One region of the Caballeronia grimmiae genome, then DNA from elsewhere that is predicted to be linked to it. Evidence: predicted binding sites of a transcription regulator. Region 1 holds the regulator's gene; each other region holds the start of a gene.
What was found. Region 1 encodes LexA, which represses DNA repair genes until DNA is damaged. Its sites were predicted from a motif close to ACTGTATNNNNATACAGT; they were not measured.
Positions count from the first base shown of each region.

Region 2: a site for LexA is predicted at 3,282-3,299, ahead of imuA (translesion DNA synthesis-associated protein ImuA). Genes of this name have one in related genera too.
Region 3: a site for LexA is predicted at 2,527-2,544, ahead of LDZ21_RS19365 (DUF2471 family protein). Genes of this name have one in related genera too.
Region 4: a site for LexA is predicted at 1,678-1,695, ahead of recA (recombinase RecA). Genes of this name have one in related genera too.

Region 1 is NZ_CP084271.1:1,536,832-1,541,416, forward strand. It holds gene cysT (sulfate ABC transporter permease subunit CysT) at 1-227, opposite strand, end outside; gene LDZ21_RS07295 (sulfate ABC transporter substrate-binding protein) at 364-1,398, opposite strand; gene lexA (transcriptional repressor LexA) at 1,643-2,311, shown strand; gene LDZ21_RS07305 (hypothetical protein) at 2,425-2,760, shown strand; gene LDZ21_RS07310 (LysR family transcriptional regulator) at 3,053-3,946, opposite strand; gene LDZ21_RS07315 (CitMHS family transporter) at 4,047-4,585, shown strand, end outside.
Region 2 is NZ_CP084276.1:142,849-147,433, reverse strand. It holds gene LDZ21_RS29180 (hypothetical protein) at 1-8, shown strand, start outside; gene LDZ21_RS29175 (hypothetical protein) at 77-400, shown strand; gene LDZ21_RS29170 (UvrD-helicase domain-containing protein) at 479-1,960, shown strand; gene flhC (flagellar transcriptional regulator FlhC) at 1,946-2,554, opposite strand; gene LDZ21_RS29160 (flagellar transcriptional regulator FlhD) at 2,557-2,904, opposite strand; gene imuA (translesion DNA synthesis-associated protein ImuA) at 3,312-4,019, shown strand; gene LDZ21_RS29150 (Y-family DNA polymerase) at 3,943-4,585, shown strand, end outside.
Region 3 is NZ_CP084272.1:1,217,604-1,222,188, forward strand. It holds gene LDZ21_RS19350 (glycine C-acetyltransferase) at 56-1,258, opposite strand; gene LDZ21_RS19355 (helix-turn-helix domain-containing protein) at 1,392-1,994, shown strand; gene LDZ21_RS19360 (CsbD family protein) at 2,130-2,318, opposite strand; gene LDZ21_RS19365 (DUF2471 family protein) at 2,572-2,928, shown strand; gene LDZ21_RS19370 (DUF2252 domain-containing protein) at 2,975-4,411, opposite strand.
Region 4 is NZ_CP084271.1:2,380,415-2,384,999, forward strand. It holds gene recA (recombinase RecA) at 517-1,587, opposite strand; gene LDZ21_RS11430 (response regulator transcription factor) at 1,840-2,565, shown strand; gene LDZ21_RS11435 (sensor histidine kinase) at 2,573-4,174, shown strand; gene LDZ21_RS11440 (MFS transporter) at 4,402-4,585, shown strand, end outside.

The DNA of each region.
Region 1 (4,585 bases):
TTGATGAGCGCCCCGCCGAGCGCGGCGAAGAACGTCAGCCGGTACGACGCCAGCACGCGCGGCGACGTCACCGCGCGCACGAATTGCGCCCAGTCGAGCGTCGCCGTCTTGGCAAAGGTGGCTGCAAGCGGTATGAGCACGATAAGGCTCAGATACGCGAGCGTAATGCCGAGCGTCAGGCCGAAGCCCGGCAGCGCGCTTGGCTTGCGCAGGTTGAAAGTGCTCATGCGTGAATCATCCTGTTCCAGTGCGCCGGGGCGGGCGCTCGTTGCTGCATGTGCGTACAGCGGCGTCATGGCGCGCCGCTTGTCGTCGCTTCAATCGGCTCGATGCTCCATCATCGGGCCGCCCTGCTCATTGCCGTTACTGCGGCTGGTAGATCGAATCGAACACGCCGCCGTCCGCGAAGTGCGTCTTTTGCGCCTTCGTCCAGCCGCCGAAGGTATCGTCGATGGTGTAGAGCTTCAGCTTCGGAAACTGCTTGATGAGATCGGCCGGGACCGTTTTCGAGCGCGGACGATAAAAGTTGCGCGCCGCGATCTGCTGGCCTTCGTCGCTATACAGATACTTCAGATACGCCTCGGCGAGCTTGCGCGTGCCGTGCTTGTCGACGACCTTGTCGACCACCGCGACCGGCGGCTCGGCCAGAATGCTCACCGACGGCACGACGATCTCGAACTTGTCCGGGCCGAACTCCTTGAGCGACAGGAACGCCTCGTTCTCCCACGCGATCAGCACGTCGCCCTGCCCGCGCTGCACAAAGCTCGTCGTCGCGCCGCGTGCGCCCGAATCGAGCACGCCTGCGTTCTTGTAGAGCTTCGAGACGAAGTCCTTCGCGCTCTGCTCGTTGCCGCCCGGCTTGTGCTGCGCATACGCCCACGCGGCCAGATAGTTCCAGCGTGCGCCGCCCGAGGTCTTGGGGTTCGGCGTGACGATGGAGACGCCCGGCTTCGCCAGATCGTCCCAGTCCTTGATGTGCTTCGGATTACCCTTGCGCACGAGAAACACGATCGTCGATGTGTACGGCGACGCATTGTCCGGCAGGCGCTTCTGCCAGTCGCCGTTGACGAGTCCCTTGCCGGCGAGCGCGTCGATGTCGTAGGCCAGTGCGAGCGTGACGACATCGGCCTGAAGGCCATCGAGGACCGCGCGTGCCTGGCCGCCGGAACCGCCATGCGACTGCTTGAACGTGACGGTCTCGCCCGTCTCCGCCTTCCACTTCTTCGCAAACGCCTGGTTGAAATCCTGATATAGCTCGCGCGTCGGATCGTACGACACGTTCAGAAACGCGGTTTGAGCATGAGCGTGGACGCTGATGGCCGCCGTCGCCGCCGTCACCGCGAACGCCGCGAAGAGCTTTCTCGCCTTGGTCCCCAATCCCGCTTTCGTGCTTTGCATTCCCCGTTCTCCGTCTTATCCATTGACGGAATCAGTCTATCGGCGCGGCTATATGATTAGAAATAATCGTTTCTCATCTTTTTATATCGAATCGTGCTAACGGCGCTGTTGCTGCTGCGTTCCGCCTGCGAAGGCCAATTCCGGGCGCTTCCGCGACGAAGTTAAAGTAATGCTTGAAAAGCGCGAAATACTGTATAAAAATACAGTCATCTGTTCATCCATACAGCGCAGCAGGGGCCAGCCAGTGACTAGAACTTCAAAACTTACCGCTCGCCAGCAGGAAGTCTTCGAACTCTTGCAGCGCGCCATCGAGCGCACCGGCTTCCCGCCCACCCGCGCGGAGATTGCCGCGGAGCTTGGCTTCAGTTCGGCCAATTCCGCCGAGGAGCATCTTCGGGCGCTGGCGCGCAAAGGCGTGATCGAACTGGCGGCGGGATCGTCGCGCGGCATCCGGCTGATTGGCGAAGCCGTACAGCCGGACGAGTTGCCGCATCAGCTCACCTTGCCGCATCCGAGCATCATGCAGTTGTCGCTGCCGCTCGTCGGCCGGGTCGCAGCCGGCAGTCCGATCCTCGCGCAAGAGCACATCTCGCAGCATTACGCGTGCGACCCGGCGCTCTTTTCCAGCAAGCCGGACTATCTGCTGAAGGTGCGCGGGCTGTCCATGCGCGACGCCGGCATTCTCGATGGCGACCTGCTCGCGGTGCAGAAGCGCACGGAAGCGAAGGACGGGCAGATCGTCGTTGCGCGTCTGGGCGACGACGTCACCGTCAAGCGCTGGAAGCGTCATACGGACGGCGTCGAACTCATCGCGGAGAACCCGGACTACGAGAATATCTTCGTGCGCTCCGGCAGCGGTGAGTTCGCGCTCGAAGGCATTGCGGTCGGTCTGATCCGCTCGGGCGAGTTCTAGCGCGCCCGCTTCATCTCACGCCACGCACGACGCGGCGCGTTTCGAGTACATCAAAGCATGACGGCAGCCGTTCCCGGCTCGCCGCGGTGCGTCCTATCGCCTGGAGAGTCATCATGGAACGTTTTGCCCGTTTGTTGCCCTTCCGCCAGTTTGGCCGCCTGCGTCATCTGCGTGCATTGATTCCCTGCGGCGTCGCGGCGCGTCCGCATACCGAAGCCACGCCCGATCTGTTCGATGAAATGCCGGTGCTGCCGTCTCGCCAGCCGGCGTTCGCCCGCGTGTCGCTCGTGAAGACGGTTCATGCGGAACCGGCGCAGCGCGCGCCGGTACGGGTGTATCGCAGCGAATCGCGCGTCATCATGGTCGGCAAGATCAGCGAGGTGTCGCGCATGCTCGACCGCTGCATCGACGAGGAACGGGCGGGCGTGGCGGGCGGTTTTCTGGCGTGAGCGTCGCGGGTTGACCGGACGGCGGCTTCGGGATGGTTCTCGCGCCGGCGTGCTCAATCGGAGTTTGAACGACGCTCGTCGCCTAGAGGGTTATGCGAGAACTGTCACTCATCTTTGGTCGTGAGTGCAGTCAATGACGGTCTACGCCGGTGGTAGGGAACATCCATCGCGTCATGCCTCTGCAACTCATCTGCTGGAGTGAGCCAAAGATTTCCGAACCATCCAGTTGTTACTAGGCTATTCAGGCCTGGCGACTGCTTAAGTCTCAGCCCGGCGCAAAGCCGGAATCGGCTCACCGCGTCCTAACGCTGTGACGCATCAGTTGCACGAACTTGTCGGTGATCGACGGCAACGTTCTGCCTCGTTTCTTCACGATCGCAATCGACCGCACGAACGCTGGATCGTTGATCTCTTTGCTGACGAGCCCAGGTTCGGCGCGCACTTCTCGCGCGGTCTCGGGCAGGATCGTCACGCCCAGGCCCGCGCGCACCATCGCGACGGCGGTCATCATATACGTGGGTTCGCACGCAATAACGAGCGGCCCGCTCCACTGGCTAAGCGCGGCATCGACAACCGCGCGCACGCTTGTCCCCGGTGCGGTCAGCACGAGCGGAACCTGCGCGAGATCGCTCACGCCGATTCGACGCATGCTCGCGAACGGATGCTCGCCCGGACAAACGACGACGAGCCGGTCCACACCGGCATGCAGGACCTCAAGCATCGGGTCGAGCACGTCCCCCCCGGTGAGCCCGATATCAACTTCTTCCTCGCGCACGAGCGCGTTGACGGTGCTTGCTACGACGTCGCGAATCTGGAACGTGACGCGCGGCACATCGTGTTTCGTGCCGATGATTAATTCCGGCAACGCACTCGCCGCAAAAGTCGGCAGGCACGCGATGCGGATGGTGCCGCTCTCGCCTTCGCCCAGTGCGCGGGCGTCACGCAGCACGTTTTCCATGTCGCGCAGAGATTTGCGCAGCAGCGGCAAAAGCTCGCGGCCCGTCGTCGTCAGCGCGACATTGCGGCTGTTGCGATCGAACAGGCGCGCGCCGACCGCTTCTTCCAGCCGGCGTATCTGCACAGTAAGTGCGGGTTGCGACAGATGCAGCCGCTCGGCCGCCCGAGTGAAGCTTCCCGCCTCGGCCACGGCGACGAGTGCGCGAATATCGCGAAGATTGAGATCCATTATGGTTCGTGATAGCTGCGATCAAATCATTTCAATTGTGTGATCGCTGCTTCGAACTTACTCTGGGCCTCATCAAAAAACAAGATTCGGAGACAGACACATGCTGCCGTTACTCGGCCTCGCCACCATCGTCGTCCTGCTCGGGGCGATTCTTTCCAAACGCATGTCGCCGCTCGTGGCGCTGATCATCGTGCCGATCGCGGCGTCGCTGATTGGCGGATTCGGATTGCAGACCAGCAAATTCGTCATCGACGGATTGAAGAACCTCGCGCCTGTCGTTGGCATGTTCGTGTTTGCGATCCTCTATTTCGGCACGATTACGGATGCGGGCACGCTCGACCCGATCATCGACCGCATCCTGCGCGCGGTGGGCACCAAACCGACGCGCATCGTGATGGGCACGACGCTGCTCGCGCTCCTCATCCACCTCGACGGCTCTGGCGCGGTGTGTTTTCTCGTGACGATCCCCGCGATGCTGCCGCTGTACGAACGCCTGAACATGGACAAGCGCGTGCTCGCCGCGGCGGTGTCGATGGCGGCGGGCATCAACTTTCTGCCATGGACGGGGCCGATGATCCGCGCATCGGCGTCGCTGCATCTGCCGATTTCATCGCTCTTCAACCCGCTCATTCCGGTGCA
Region 2 (4,585 bases), on a different replicon from region 1:
AGACGTGAAGCAACGATATGCGGTCGGCGAGTGGGACTCGTTATGGGCCAGCGACCCGTACATGAAGCACCGGTTCGTGCTCGACCTCGAATCGCGCACCGTCATTGCCGGCGAAGACCGCATTCGCCGTCACTGGTGGTCGATGCGTCTTGAGCACGTCGCCTATATGCAGCAAATCCTCAACGAGACGTTCGATTCCATATGGGACGAGCCCGAGGAGTTCGCATTCGTTCGTCAGACCGATATTCCAGCATGGGCGACTGAAGCATGGCCGTGGCCGCCGTTGCCAGAGGTCGAAGAGGTCGAGAAGCTGCTGGACGGTCCGGACGTTCCGCTTGAGCGTGATGAATTGGGCCGTCTTGTCTTCCCGTTCCGCTTCGTCGCCGACGGACGCAAGTAGCAGCGAGCGCGGCGGCCGCGCCGTCACCGGTTGGTCGAACTTGCGGCACACTGCTTCTTTTCGTTGGAAGGGCGTTCGGTGGCCAAGGCATACAAACCGACGGCGGAACAGGAAGCGGTCGTTGAAGCCGCGAGAAGCGGCGGCGATCTCAAAGTCAAAGCGTACGCGGGCGCAGGCAAGACCTCGACGCTGCGGCTCGTCGCTCAGCAGCTTACCGGCCAGCGCGGCAGCTATCTCGCATTTAACAAGGAAATCGCGGACTCGGCGCGGCGCGGCTTCCCGGCCAACGTCTCAGCTCGCACCGTCCATTCGCTCGCCTATGCAAGCGCTCCCGCGTGGCTGACCGCGCGCATCAATCTGCCGTCTGAGCCACCGCACGAACTCGCTGCCCGATATGGCTTCGGGCCAATCGAAGTGCCGACCATCACGGGAAAGAATGCGGAGCTCGCGCCGTTCGAAATTGGCCGCATGATCGCCGACGGGCTCGGCCGGTTCTGTCGATCCGCCGACGATACGCCGCAGCCCTTCCACATACCGGTCGACGAAAAGATTCGCGACGATGCCGCCGACTGGCTGCGCGAGCAACTCGCGCCCAGCATCGCGCGGCTATGGACGGAGAGCGTCAACCCGCGGGGACTGAAAGCGATACAGCCGGACGTCTATCTGAAGGTGTGGGCGCAATCGAATCCGCGTATCAACGCCGATTTCATTTTGTTCGACGAGGCGCAAGACAGCGACGGCATCATGCTGTCCGTTCTTGCACGGCAACGGCACGCGCAGACGATCTATGTCGGTGATCCGTATCAGCAAATCTATGAGTGGCGCGGCGCGGTCAACGCGATGGCGCAGATCGATGCACCGGAGCGGCCGCTGACCGAGTCGTCTCGGTTCGGGCCCACCTTCGCGGGACTCGCGAGTTGCGTGCTCGCATTGCTCGGGGAAACCACCCCGATCCGGGGCCAGCCGAGCATCGGCTCCATCATGGTCGAAGATCCGTCAGTGCAGCCGCCGGTGGACGCGGTGCTGTGCCGAAAGAACGCTACGGCCATCTGGCAGTTTGCGGCGGGTATCGAAATGGGCCATCGCCCAACTCTGCGCATGAATCCAAGCGAGATCATCGCCTTTGCCGACGGCGCAGATCAGTTGCTCAACGGAAGACGGGCTTTCCGGCCCACCGCTCTGTCGCTCTTCGAAAACTGGAAAGAGGCGCAGGCTTTCGCGCGTAGCGCCGTCGGCCGCGATTTGCTGCCTGTTGTGGAGATCGTCGACGATCGCGGCACGGACTACTTGCGTGCGCTCGCGCAACGTCAGACGCCGGAGGGCCAGGCTGACTACGTCATCTCGACCATCCATCGTGCGAAGGGACTGGAGTGGAAACGCGTGCGGATCGTCAACGACTTCCGCTTCAAGCTGGTCGACGGCCGGTTGACGCTGGATGAAGACGAGATGCGGCTGCTGTACGTGGCGCTCACGCGCGCTCAGCATGTGCTCGACATCTCGGATGTGCGGGATGAACTGCTGCGGCTCTTCAACGTGCCGAAGGCCTCACGCAGCCAATAGCGGCGAGCGTCCGGCCGCCAGAGCCTGCAGTGCGGCATTGCGCTCGAGCGCGGCTTTCGCGGCCGCCTTGGTCTTGCCTGCGCGCGACGGCGGCTGACAGATGCCGCAAACCATCGAATGCGACGGCTCGTGTGCGTGCGCGACGAACTTGCCGTGGCAGCGCGTGCAGCCCGCGAGGCGAAGAATGCCGGCGTCCTTGAAACGGATAAACGTCCAGGCGCGCGTCAGGTCCATCTGCAACGCCTCACCGTTCATCTCGAAGTGCTCCGCATACAGCGCGTAGGCGCGCGTGAGCAGGTCCACACGGTCCAGCCCTCCGGCATTCGCTTCGAGGAACGCGTAGACGTTCGCAAACATCGAGGTGTGGATGTTCGGCGCCCACGTCAGATACCAATCTTCGGAGAACGGCAGCATGCCCTTGGGCGGCGATGCGCCCTTCACTTCCCGATACAGACGAATCAGCCGATCCCGCGAAAGCGTCGGGATCTCCGACTCCAGCACTTGCATGCGCGCGCCGAGTTTGATCAGCGTGATCGCGCGCATGACTTGCGCAGCTTCGGCAGCAAGGCTCTTGGAGGACGTGGTCGTGGTCATGATTAGGCCGCCAGCAGAGCGTCATTCGTGACGGTCGAGATCGAAGCTTCGTTGCTGCGACCAGCGAGGCCCGCGAGCATTGCATCGGCGCTCATGCGGAAAAAGCACAGCAACTGCGACGACGACGCGAGCTTCTCGGTTTGCGCGGGCGAGAGCTTGAGCAGCGTATCTGCCATTTCCGCGGACAGACCCAAATGCGACTGTGCCGCCTCGCGATCCGACGCCAGCACGCGTCGCGCGAGCATCAGGTACGACAGGTTCAATTCGCGGATCGAACCAAGGTCACAGGAGGCGTAGATCATGGCGGCGGACCAGGTAGTGAGTTCGGCTTGCTCGTTGGCGCCGTTCATCAGGGCGCGAGCAAATTGTCTGACTACGGTCAGTAGTTTGCAACATCTTGTTACACGCGGTAATCGTTTGCCACAGCAAATGCACCTCGCGCAATCGTTCGCGAAGGAAGATATTTTTCCTTCTTTTCGGTGGATGTAGTACACGAAATAACTAGTCTCTGTCATCACAGCCGGCTACCCATTGCTCAGTGGCATGCGGCTTGCAGCTTCTTTTCTGTTGCGCGCTGCTTGTGAGAAACGCCAATTTCGGTAACACCTACTCGATACGGAGTTACCCGACTGATGCAAGAAAACGACAGAGTTACCTTCGCCGGCCAAATCTGACCCGGCCTGCCGACCTAAACCCCGGACCCTTCGCTACCTGCATCGTGTAGACTACTGTACAAACATACAGTACGGGGTTGAACATGGGAGCGTTAGCCCTCGAAGACATTCATCCATCGATTTGGCGCGGCTCGCAACTAGCGTCTGCTCGCGTGAATGTTGTGCCGTGTGGATCTGAGACGCTCGCCGCAGAACTGCCGGGCGGCGGTTGGCCCAAAGGCGCGCTGACGGACTTGTTGGTGCAGCAGCCGGGCGTTGGAGAAATGCGATTGCTGTTGCCTGCGCTGAAGGCTGTCGCCCAACGGCGCATTGCTTTGCTGCAGCCCCCTCACCGCTTTCAGCCCGAAGCGGCGGCCTACTGGGGCCTGCCTGAGACGTCGATCCACGTCGTGCGCGCTCAAAAGACCGCCGATGCGCTTTGGGCGGGTGAGCAGATCCTTCGCGCAGGGACGTTCGGCGCGCTGATCTTCTGGCAAACCCATGTGCGACCGGAAGCGCTACGCCGCCTGCACCTCGCCGCGCAGACGAGCGAGTCGCTGTTCTTCATGGTGCGGCCGCTCGCTGCTGCGAGCGACACGTCGCCTGCCCCGCTTCGCATTGCTGTGCGCCCTGCGCGTGACAGCGTTTCATTGGAGTTTGTGAAGCGCCGAGGCCCAGTGCGTGACGAGCCGCTTGTCGTTGGACTGACCCATTCGCCTATCCTGTTCAATCGCCATGCAAGTGTGGATCGGCGTGTATCTGCCGCACCTCAGCCGAGAAGTCTTCCAGCCGAACTGGTCGTCCACGAGTGAGGCCGGTTTCGGTCCGGGCCTAGTCGTGCTCGACCATGAGCGTGTGGTCGCACTCGATCATATAGCGCACGAGGCCGGTGTCCGCATGGGCATGCGCAAGGGCGGCGTCCTTACACTCGCGCCGGACGCGCGCATCCACGACAAGGACGAAATCAAAGAGCAGCAGGCCGTCGCGGATGTCGCCACGGCCTTGATGCAGTTCAGCCCGCAGGTATCGATCGCTGAGGAGCAAACAGTTCTCGTTGATGTGTCGGCGAGCTTGCGCCTCTTTGGTGGCGTGCGCGCGCTTAGACGCGCGATCCGCACATCGCTTGCGGCTTTCGGTTTCACCGCTCGGATGAGCGTCGCGCCCACCGGCCAAAGCGCGTGGCTGATGGCGCGTTATCGCGGCGGTCATCGACTTTCCATTCGCTCGCTGATGCGGCAGTTGCCGCGCTTGCCCGCCCTGTTGGTCCTCGAAGCCCGACGCTACGCCGACTGGTTCGACGGTCTCGGATGCACGAGCGTTGCGGACCTGCGGCGCTTGCCGCGCGCCGGACTGAAGAAGCGCTGTGGCACCGCGCTGC
Region 3 (4,585 bases), on a different replicon from region 1:
TCGTTCACTACTTTGGCCGTCCGTCAGGCCGGCCGACTTTATGCGCATAAAGGCCTCAGCGAATGATGCCTTGCGCCCGTCCCACCCGCGCAAACGCGTCCACCGCTCGATCGATTTGCTCGGGCGTATGCGCCGCACTCATTTGCGTGCGGATGCGCGCGCGTCCCTTCGGTACGACAGGATACGAAAAGCCGATCACGTACACGCCTTCGTCGAGCAATGCCTCTGCCATTTTCGATGCGACTTGCGCATCGCCCAGCATGACGGGAATGATCGGATGCTCGCCGGGCACGAGGTCGAAGCCGAGGGAGGTCATCGCTTGGCGAAAGCGCGCGCCGTTCGCGCGGACGCGCTCGCGCAAATCGGCGCCTTCGTCGCTCGCGAGCAGTTCGAGCACTTTCAGCGACGCCGCGGCGATGCTCGGCGCAAGCGTGTTCGAGAAAAGATATGGCCGGCTTCGCTGCCGCAGCAGTTCGACGACTTCCTTGCGAGCCGCGACGTAGCCGCCCGATGCGCCGCCCAGCGCTTTTCCGAGCGTGCCGGTGATGATGTCCACGCGATCCAACACGCCGCAGTGCTCCGGCGTGCCTCGTCCGTTCTCGCCGATGAATCCAACGGCGTGCGAGTCGTCGACCATCACCAGCGCGTCGTAGCGGTCGGCGAGATAGCATATGCCGGCGAGGTCGGCGATGATGCCGTCCATCGAGAAGACGCCATCCGTCGCAATCAGCTTGAAACGCGCGCCTGCGGCATCGGCTTCCTTGAGACGCGCTTCGAGGTCGGCGAGATCGTTGTTCTTGTACCGCAGCCGTCGAGCCTTCGAGAGACGAACGCCATCGATGATGCTCGCATGGTTTAGTTCATCGCTGATGATGGCGTCTTCGTCGGTCATGAGCGTTTCGAACAGGCCACCGTTCGCGTCGAAGCAACTCGAGTAAAGAATCGCGTCGTCGGTTCCAAGAAAGTCCGCGATCGCGCGTTCCAGCTGCTTATGCACTGTCTGTGTACCGCAGATGAAGCGCACCGACGCCATCCCGAAGCCGTCCGCGTCGAGCCCCGCCTTCGCGGCTTCGACGAGACGTGGGTCGTCCGCAAGTCCCAAATAGTTGTTTGCGCAGAAGTTAAGCACTTCTGCGCCGCTGTCCAGCCGAATATCCGACGACTGCGGACTCGCAATTACGCGTTCCGTCTTGTAAAAGCCGGCCGCGCGGATCTCGTCGATGGTCTCGCTCAAATGTCTCAGAAATCGGTCGTTCATCAGCAGCATCCTTTGATTGCGGGAACCGGTGTGCAGCCCCTAGCCCTGTTATAGTCCATGCATCGCACTGAACGTGTTCGATATTTCGAACACGTTTCCGATATGCCGAACACTGTAAAGGATCGAAGAAGTCATGGCAAGCGTTCGCTCCGCGCACGTGACCGGAGAACCAGCATCGTCCGCGACGGCGCCGCCGCGCGTCGGCGAGCAGATTCAACGGTTGCGGAATGAAAGAAAACTGACGCTCGATGACCTGTCGCGGGCAGCAGGTGTGTCCAAATCGATGTTGTCGGAAATCGAACGCGACAAGGCGAACCCGACCATAGCGGTCGCGTGGAGACTGACGAATGCCCTCGGCATCAGCCTCGACCAGTTGTTCGCGCAACAACGGCCACTGGAAGCGATTAGCGTGGCCGGTCCTCACGAAATCCCGACGCTGAGTGGGGATAACGGGGGGTATCAATTGCGCGTCTGGGGGCCGATCGAACTGGCAGGCAAGTTCGAATGGTACGAACTCACCTTGCAGGCGGGCGCCGCGCTGAAGTCGAACGCGCACGAACCGGGGACGCGAGAACACGTGACGGTCCTGAACGGGACAATAGAAGTGGAGGCGTCAGGTACGACGCGACGTCTGAAGTCAGGCGAGACGGCACGCTACGCCGCAGACGATGGACACGCCATCCGAAATGCGGGCAGGTCAGAAGCAAAGGCGCTATTGGTGGTCATTCACGGTTGAGCCGGCTGACTGCCGGGCTGCGGCCGACGGAACTTTATGCGCATCAAGTCGAGCGGTGCGCCGCCCAGAAGTAAAAACGGGACGCCACCGCCGTCCCGTTATAAGCAAAGCGACGTTTGTCGCTTCGCTAACCCATTACGGGTTCTTTTTCACGCTGTCCTTTAGATCCTCGCGGACATCGCCCGCGCCCTTTTGGATCTTCCCGGCTGCTTGCTGCATGTCGCCCTTGGCTTCCTGCGCCGGATCATCGGTTGCATTACCGACGACTTCGTTGATTTTCCCCTTCACCTGCTTGCCAACGCCTTCGACTTGGTCCTTATTCATCCTGTTTCTCCTTTCGTTTCGCGCTGAGACGGCGCGCGATGCTACGTTAAAGATGCCCGCATAGTCGACGCGGGATGTCGCGTAAGCATGGCTCTAGAATGCGCCTCCCGGGCGCATCCGCGTAGCGGCAGATGTCTGAATCGCACGTAGGCGGAATCGCACATACACGGCGATCGAACGGCGCGACGCTATTTTCATCGGAGCTAGTACTGTATATTTGTACAGTATCAAGAGACCGCTGGAAGGGGTGACTATGGATTCGAATGGCGAACATCTCAGCAAGAAGCAGTTCGAGCGCGCGGTTCGTGACCTCGAGCGCATCACGCGACAGATTGCAGGGCGCTATATCGAGAAGGGCGTGCCGCTTACGTGGCGGCTGCTGCACGCGATCGAGGCCGAAGCCGTTGCGGACCTTGGGTTCGCCGGGCGGCACGAGGCCGCGCTGCGCGAACTCTTCGCTCGGCCAGACGGTTTCCAGTTCCCGGAGACCGACGATGTCGTCGACGTCGCATCGTCCGATGCATTGCCTGCCGTATTCGCGTTTGCAGTCGATGCCTACGAATGCGCCGCCCGGCAGGGCAAACCGAAACTTTCCATCGCTGCACACTGAGGCGTCGTACGGTGCGATTGCGCGTTCTAGCCGCCGAGCGACGTCATCAAACGGCGAAGTCGGCGGCCATATCGGCGTCGGTGCGCGCGTGCAGTTCCCCGGTTCGGCATGCGCGGCGGAATCGCTCGTAGTCTTTCTCGACCTGATCCGCGTAAGCGCGGCCGTAGGACACGAGCGCTTCCGGCAAACGCGGGCCGTTGCCAATATAGCCCGATATCTCCAGCGAAAGGCCGCTAGCCTTCGCGTGCGCCCGGGCGAGCGCCCAGCCGCATAGCGCGGCGTAACTGCGCAGCGCCTCGTCGTCGAATGTATCGATCTGAACCGAAAGCTTCATGTCGCGCAGTTGACGGATGTAGAACGTGCGGCCGAGCGCACCGGTTGCGAAGCCGAGAAACGGATCGCTGGCTGCCTGCATCAGGCGTTGCCCGTGCACGACGCGCTGACCATCGTGCTTGTTTTCCGGAGCGGCTCCGTGTGGACGCGTGTAGCGCGAGACGACCGACGTCGACGCCTCCTTCAACTGCAGGAACAGCGGCCTGCCATGATGATCCGTGAAGAGCAGCACCACACAGCGCGTGCCGACGCTGCCGACACCGACCACCTTGAACGCAACGTCCTGCAGTTGGAACTGCGAAAGCAGCGCCGCGCGTTCCGGCGTCAGGGACGTCATGTAGTCCGCCATCAGCGACCCGAGAAGCGTCGCCCGATCGCCCGACAACGCCGCCCACTCGTCTGCGCGGTCGATCAGGGTGCTCTTGCCGCGGATGTGAAACACGGCTGGCGGCGTATCGCGGATGCGCCACCCATCGCTGTGTTTGTCTGCGAGCTTCGGCAGCACAGTGTCGTGCGTTCGGCGCGACGCGCGTTCGATACTTCGACGGATGCGGCGTCGAGCCGCGTCGCTCTGAACCAGACCGTACAGTTGCGCAAAGGTGATCCGCTCGTACCAGAGATCGAGCACACCCATCTCGGCGTACTCGCGCATGTGCCGCTGATAGCTTTCGGCGGCCCGGTACGCGAGTTCGTCCGCGGCCAGGTCGCCCATGCCCAAGTGTCTGCCTGCGACGGTGAAGCTCGCGATCAGGCGCTTGAGGTCCCACTCCCAAGGCCCGCGCGCGGTCTCGTCGAAGTCATTGAGATCGAAGATGAGCGTACGTTCGGGCGTCGCGAAGCCGCCGAAGTTGGCGAGATGGCAATCGCCGCAAATCTGGATCGGAATGCCGCTATCGGGTGTACCGGCCAGATCGTGCGCCTGCACGATCGCGCTGCCGCGATAAAACGCAAACGGCGATGCGAGCATCCGTCCGTAGCGCAGCGGGACCAACGTCGCGACGCGTCGTTCGCTGCTGATTCGCAGCAATGCGATGGGGTCGCGATCGACGTCTCCGATCATTGCGTGAGCGCCGCGCGAGGTGTGCCGTCGAGCGGCGCGTCCGTTGGCACGCCGTTCCTGCCATGACTGAACGTCCCGTGAATGCACCATCCATCGCCCCTTCGCTGCTCTCGGTCTTGTATCGAACGGAAGTTTCCGCCCAGACAGTAGACGATCGGGTGCGTACGCGGCAACCCAATCCGTCTGACACTTCGACACATTTGCCCGCCGGTGTGCTCTTGACGCCGGCCGCACGAAGCCCGACTCTTTGCCCAACGCAATACG
Region 4 (4,585 bases), 840 kb from region 1:
TGAGCGCGCTTGCTGAAGGCGGGCAGCGCGATCGGGCTGCGCGGGTTGCGCCGAGGCGTGATCGTCGTGACTGCCTCGATCGTCTTGTTCGCGGGTCGCCGATGCCGCGCTCTGCCCGTAAAGCTCGTCACGGTTGATCGAAGCGGACCGCTTGCGCTGATCAATCGCGGCTGCGCTTGAACCCGCAACGTGCTCGTCCGCAGCCTCAGAAACGCGACGCGCCGACGCGAATGACTTCGCGCCGGCGCGTGCTTTCTTGCTCGACATGAATCCGCCGCGCTTTGACGATGCCCCGGTGCGCTCGCTGCTTCGTTCGTAGCGATCGACGGCTTCGGCGCCGTCCTCCGGCTGATCGACACCGCCTGCGGCGTATGAAGAGCGATCGCTCTTCAGTTCACCGCTTGCTTCATCGTTCTCGCCAGCGCGGTTCGAACTTCCAGCACCACCGCGCCCGATCTGAGCGTTGCCAGCCTTCGATCCGAACCGGCGCTTGAGCATCGGCGGCAGGTCGGACGCTTATTCGTCGCCCGACACCGCTGCGCCCGTGGCGACGGCATCAGCCAACGCAGCCACGCCCAGCGATTCGCGGATCTTGTTTTCGATCTCGCGCGCGATGTCAGGATTCTCGCGCAGGAATTCGCGCGCGTTATCCTTGCCCTGCCCGATGCGATCGCCCTTGTAGCTGTACCACGCACCCGCCTTGTCGACCAGCTTGGCCTGCACGCCCAGGTCGATAATCTCGCCCTGACGCGAAATGCCTTCGCCGTACAAAATGTCGAAGATGGCTTCACGGAACGGCGGCGAAACCTTGTTTTTCACCACCTTCACGCGGGTTTCGTTGCCGATCACTTCGTCGTTCTTCTTGATGGAACCGATACGGCGAATGTCGAGGCGCACCGACGAATAGAACTTCAGCGCGTTACCGCCCGTGGTGGTTTCGGGATTGCCGAACATCACGCCGATCTTCATGCGGATCTGGTTGATGAAGATCACGAGGCAGTTCGTGCGCTTGATGGTGCCCGTGAGCTTACGCAGCGCCTGCGACATCAGACGCGCTTGCAGACCGGGCAGCGAGTCGCCCATTTCGCCTTCGATTTCCGCCTTCGGCACGAGCGCCGCGACCGAGTCGATGACGATCATGTCGATGGAACCCGAGCGCACGAGCGCATCCGCGATTTCCAGCGCTTGCTCGCCCGTATCCGGTTGCGAGATCAGCAGTTCCTGAATGTTCACGCCGAGCTTCTGCGCGTATTGCACGTCGAGCGCGTGTTCCGCGTCGATGAACGCGGCCGTGCCGCCGACCTTCTGCATCTCGGCGATCACTTGCAGCGTGAGCGTGGTCTTGCCCGACGATTCCGGACCGTAGATTTCCACCACGCGACCGCGTGGCAAGCCGCCGACGCCGAGCGCGATGTCTAGTCCGAGCGAGCCGGTGGAGACCACCTGAATGTCTTCGACCGCCTCACCTGCGCCGAGCCGCATGATCGACCCTTTGCCGAATTGCTTTTCGATCTGCGACAGCGCGGCGGCCAGCGCCTTGCTCTTTTCCGCAGTCATTCCAGCCGGGCCTTTCTTGCTTTCTTCCATGAATCGTCCTTTGCTATGATGAACGGCGTCTGAGACGCGTGCGCGCAGGCTCGTAGCGATACTTCGCCCCGCTTTTGCACTAACGCAGACACTGTATAAAAAAACAGTAGTTTTTGCAAGCCCGATCGTGCGGCGTGGTGTTTTTCCACGTCGAGCGAACCGTGCAAAAACCGCATAACACCCTGGAGACCGCCGCGCCGGGCGAAATGCGGTGCCGGCAATGCGATGCGCCCCGCGCATCAGGCCCCGACGATGCGAATCCTCATTGCCGAAGACGACAGCATACTCGCGGACGGCCTCGTCCGATCACTCCGCCAATCGGGATACGCCGTTGACCATGTGAAGCATGGCGTCGAGGCTGACACCGCGCTTTCCCTGCAATCTTTCGACCTGCTCATCCTCGATCTGGGCCTGCCGCTGATGCCCGGTCTCGAAGTGCTGCGCCGCCTGCGCGCGCGCAATTCGCAGATGCCGGTCCTGATCCTGACCGCCGCCGACAGCGTCGACGAGCGCGTAAAGGGCCTCGATCTCGGCGCGGACGACTATATGGCGAAACCCTTCGCGCTCAACGAACTGGAAGCGCGCGTGCGGGCGCTCACGCGGCGCGGCGCGGGCGGCGGACCAACGGTCGTCAGGCACGGATCGCTGTCGTTCGATCAGGTCGGGCGCATCGCGCATATCGCGGATCAGGTGATCGACCTGTCGGCGCGCGAGCTCGGCGTGCTCGAAGTGTTGCTTCAGCGCATCGGCCGGCTCGTGTCGAAGGAGCAGCTCGTCAATCATCTTTGCGAGTGGGGCGAAGAAGTGAGCAACAACGCGATCGAGGTCTACGTGCATCGGCTGCGCAAGAAGATCGAGCCGAGCGGCGCGCGGATCATCACGGTGCGCGGACTCGGCTACACGCTCGAAAAAGCCGCGAGCGCGCCCGATGCGAAGGCGCCGGCTGATCCGGCTGCCGCCAGCCAACACTATAAGTAAGCCGCGCATGGCGTCGCCCGCCTCCACCGAACGCGCAGGCGAAGCGCCGCGCCAGCCTTCGCCGGCGGCTATCGACGCGACCGCCGCCGATTCCGACGCCCTGCGCGACGCCCGCTACGCCAATCCGTTCGCCCCGCCCGACGAGCTCGAGCCCGGCAACGAGGCGCATCCGCGCTCGCTGTTCGGCGAGATTCTCGACTGGATGCTCGCGCCGCTTCTGCTTCTCTGGCCGATGAGCATCGCGGTGACGTATCTCGTCGCGAAGTCGATCGCCAACGGTCCGTTCGACCGCGCGCTCGAAGCCGATGCCTATGTGCTCGCCCGCCAGATTCAGCCGGTCAACGGCGTCGCGGAATTGCGGCTGCCCGACGCCACGCGCGATTTCCTGCGCGCCGACAACGTCGACAGCGTGTTCTTTCAGGTGCTCGGCACGCGCGGCGAGCTCGTCGGCGGCGACCGCGACATGCCGCTGCCGCACGAGGACGACCGGCCGCAGCCGGGCATCGTCGAATTTCGCGACGACGTGCTGCGCGGCAACGACATCCGCGTCGCGTACACGACCGTCGATCTGCCCGGCCTCGCGTCGGGACGCGATCCCGAAAGCCGGCAGCCGGTGCTCGTGCAGGTCGCCGAGACGCTCGACAAGCGCAGCCAGCTCGCCAACGACATCATCAAGGGCGTGATTCTTCCGCAGTTCGTGATCCTTCCGCTCGCGATCGTGCTCGTGTGGTTCGGGCTCTCGCGCGGGCTCGCGCCGCTGCACGCTCTGCAGTCGAACATGCGCACGCGCCGCCCCGACGATCTCTCGCCGCTGGAAGCGGGCCGCGCGCCTCCGGAGATTGCGCCGCTCGTCGCGTCGTTCAACGACCTGCTGACGCGGCTCGAACAGAACATGGAGTTTCAGAAACGCTTTATCGCCGATGCCGCTCACCAGATGAAAACGCCGCTCGCCGGCTTGCGGATGCAGGCGGAATTTGCGCTGCGGCAGGATGTATCGACGGAAGTGCAGCGCTCGCTCGAACAGATCGCGACGAGTTCGGAACACGCGGCGCGGCTCGTCACGCAATTGCTGGCGCTCGCGCGCGCGGAGAATCGCGCGACGGGGCAGATCTTCTCTCGCGTCGAACTGACCGCGCTCGCCCGCGCCGCGGTGCGCGACTGGGTTCAGGCGGCGCTCGCGCGGCGCATGGATATCGGATTCGAGGAACCGCCGTTTCCGGTCGATGTGCAAGGCAACGTCGTGATGCTGCGGGAAATGCTGTCGAACCTCATCGACAACGCGATTCGCTACACGCCGCCGGGCGGACGCATCACCGTGCGCGTTCGGACCGACGATCACGAACTGGATCTCGTGCATCTCGAAGTGGAAGACACGGGGCTGGGTATTCCGCCCGCTGAACGCGAGCGCGTCTTCGAGCGCTTTTATCGCATTCTCGGACGCGAGGGCGACGGCAGCGGACTGGGTCTTGCAATCGTCAAGGAGATCGCGACGATGCACGGCGGCACGCTTGCTATCGAGGATCACGTGTATCAGGAAGCGCCGCGGCTCGCCGGCACGCTCATCCGCGTGAGCCTACAGCGGGTTTTTCCTGCCAGGGACAAACCCTGAGCGCAACGGTCGTGCGATTTCGGTTTTCGCGCATGAAGCCAGGAGCTTGCCAGAAGATCGCCGCTCCTTGCACGCGGATCAGAGCGAATTGACTGTTTCCTCGCCTCTGTGGGCGCCGCCTCTCCGCGTCAGAACGCCGTAAGTTTTCGTTCCAATAATCTTTGCACGGCGCTGCCCGTGCGCTTCGGATGGAATCGGATACACACGCAAACAACAGGAGACGATTCATGGCTACGATCGAAGGGCGTGTTTCGCACGCACCGATGACGGCGGAGGAGAAGAAGGTCATCTTCGCCTCGTCGCTCGGGACCGTGTTCGAGTGGTACGACTTCTATCTCGCCGGGTCGCTGGCGATCTACATCAGCAAGACGTTCTTCTCGGGCGTCAATCCGACAGCCGGCTTCATCTTCA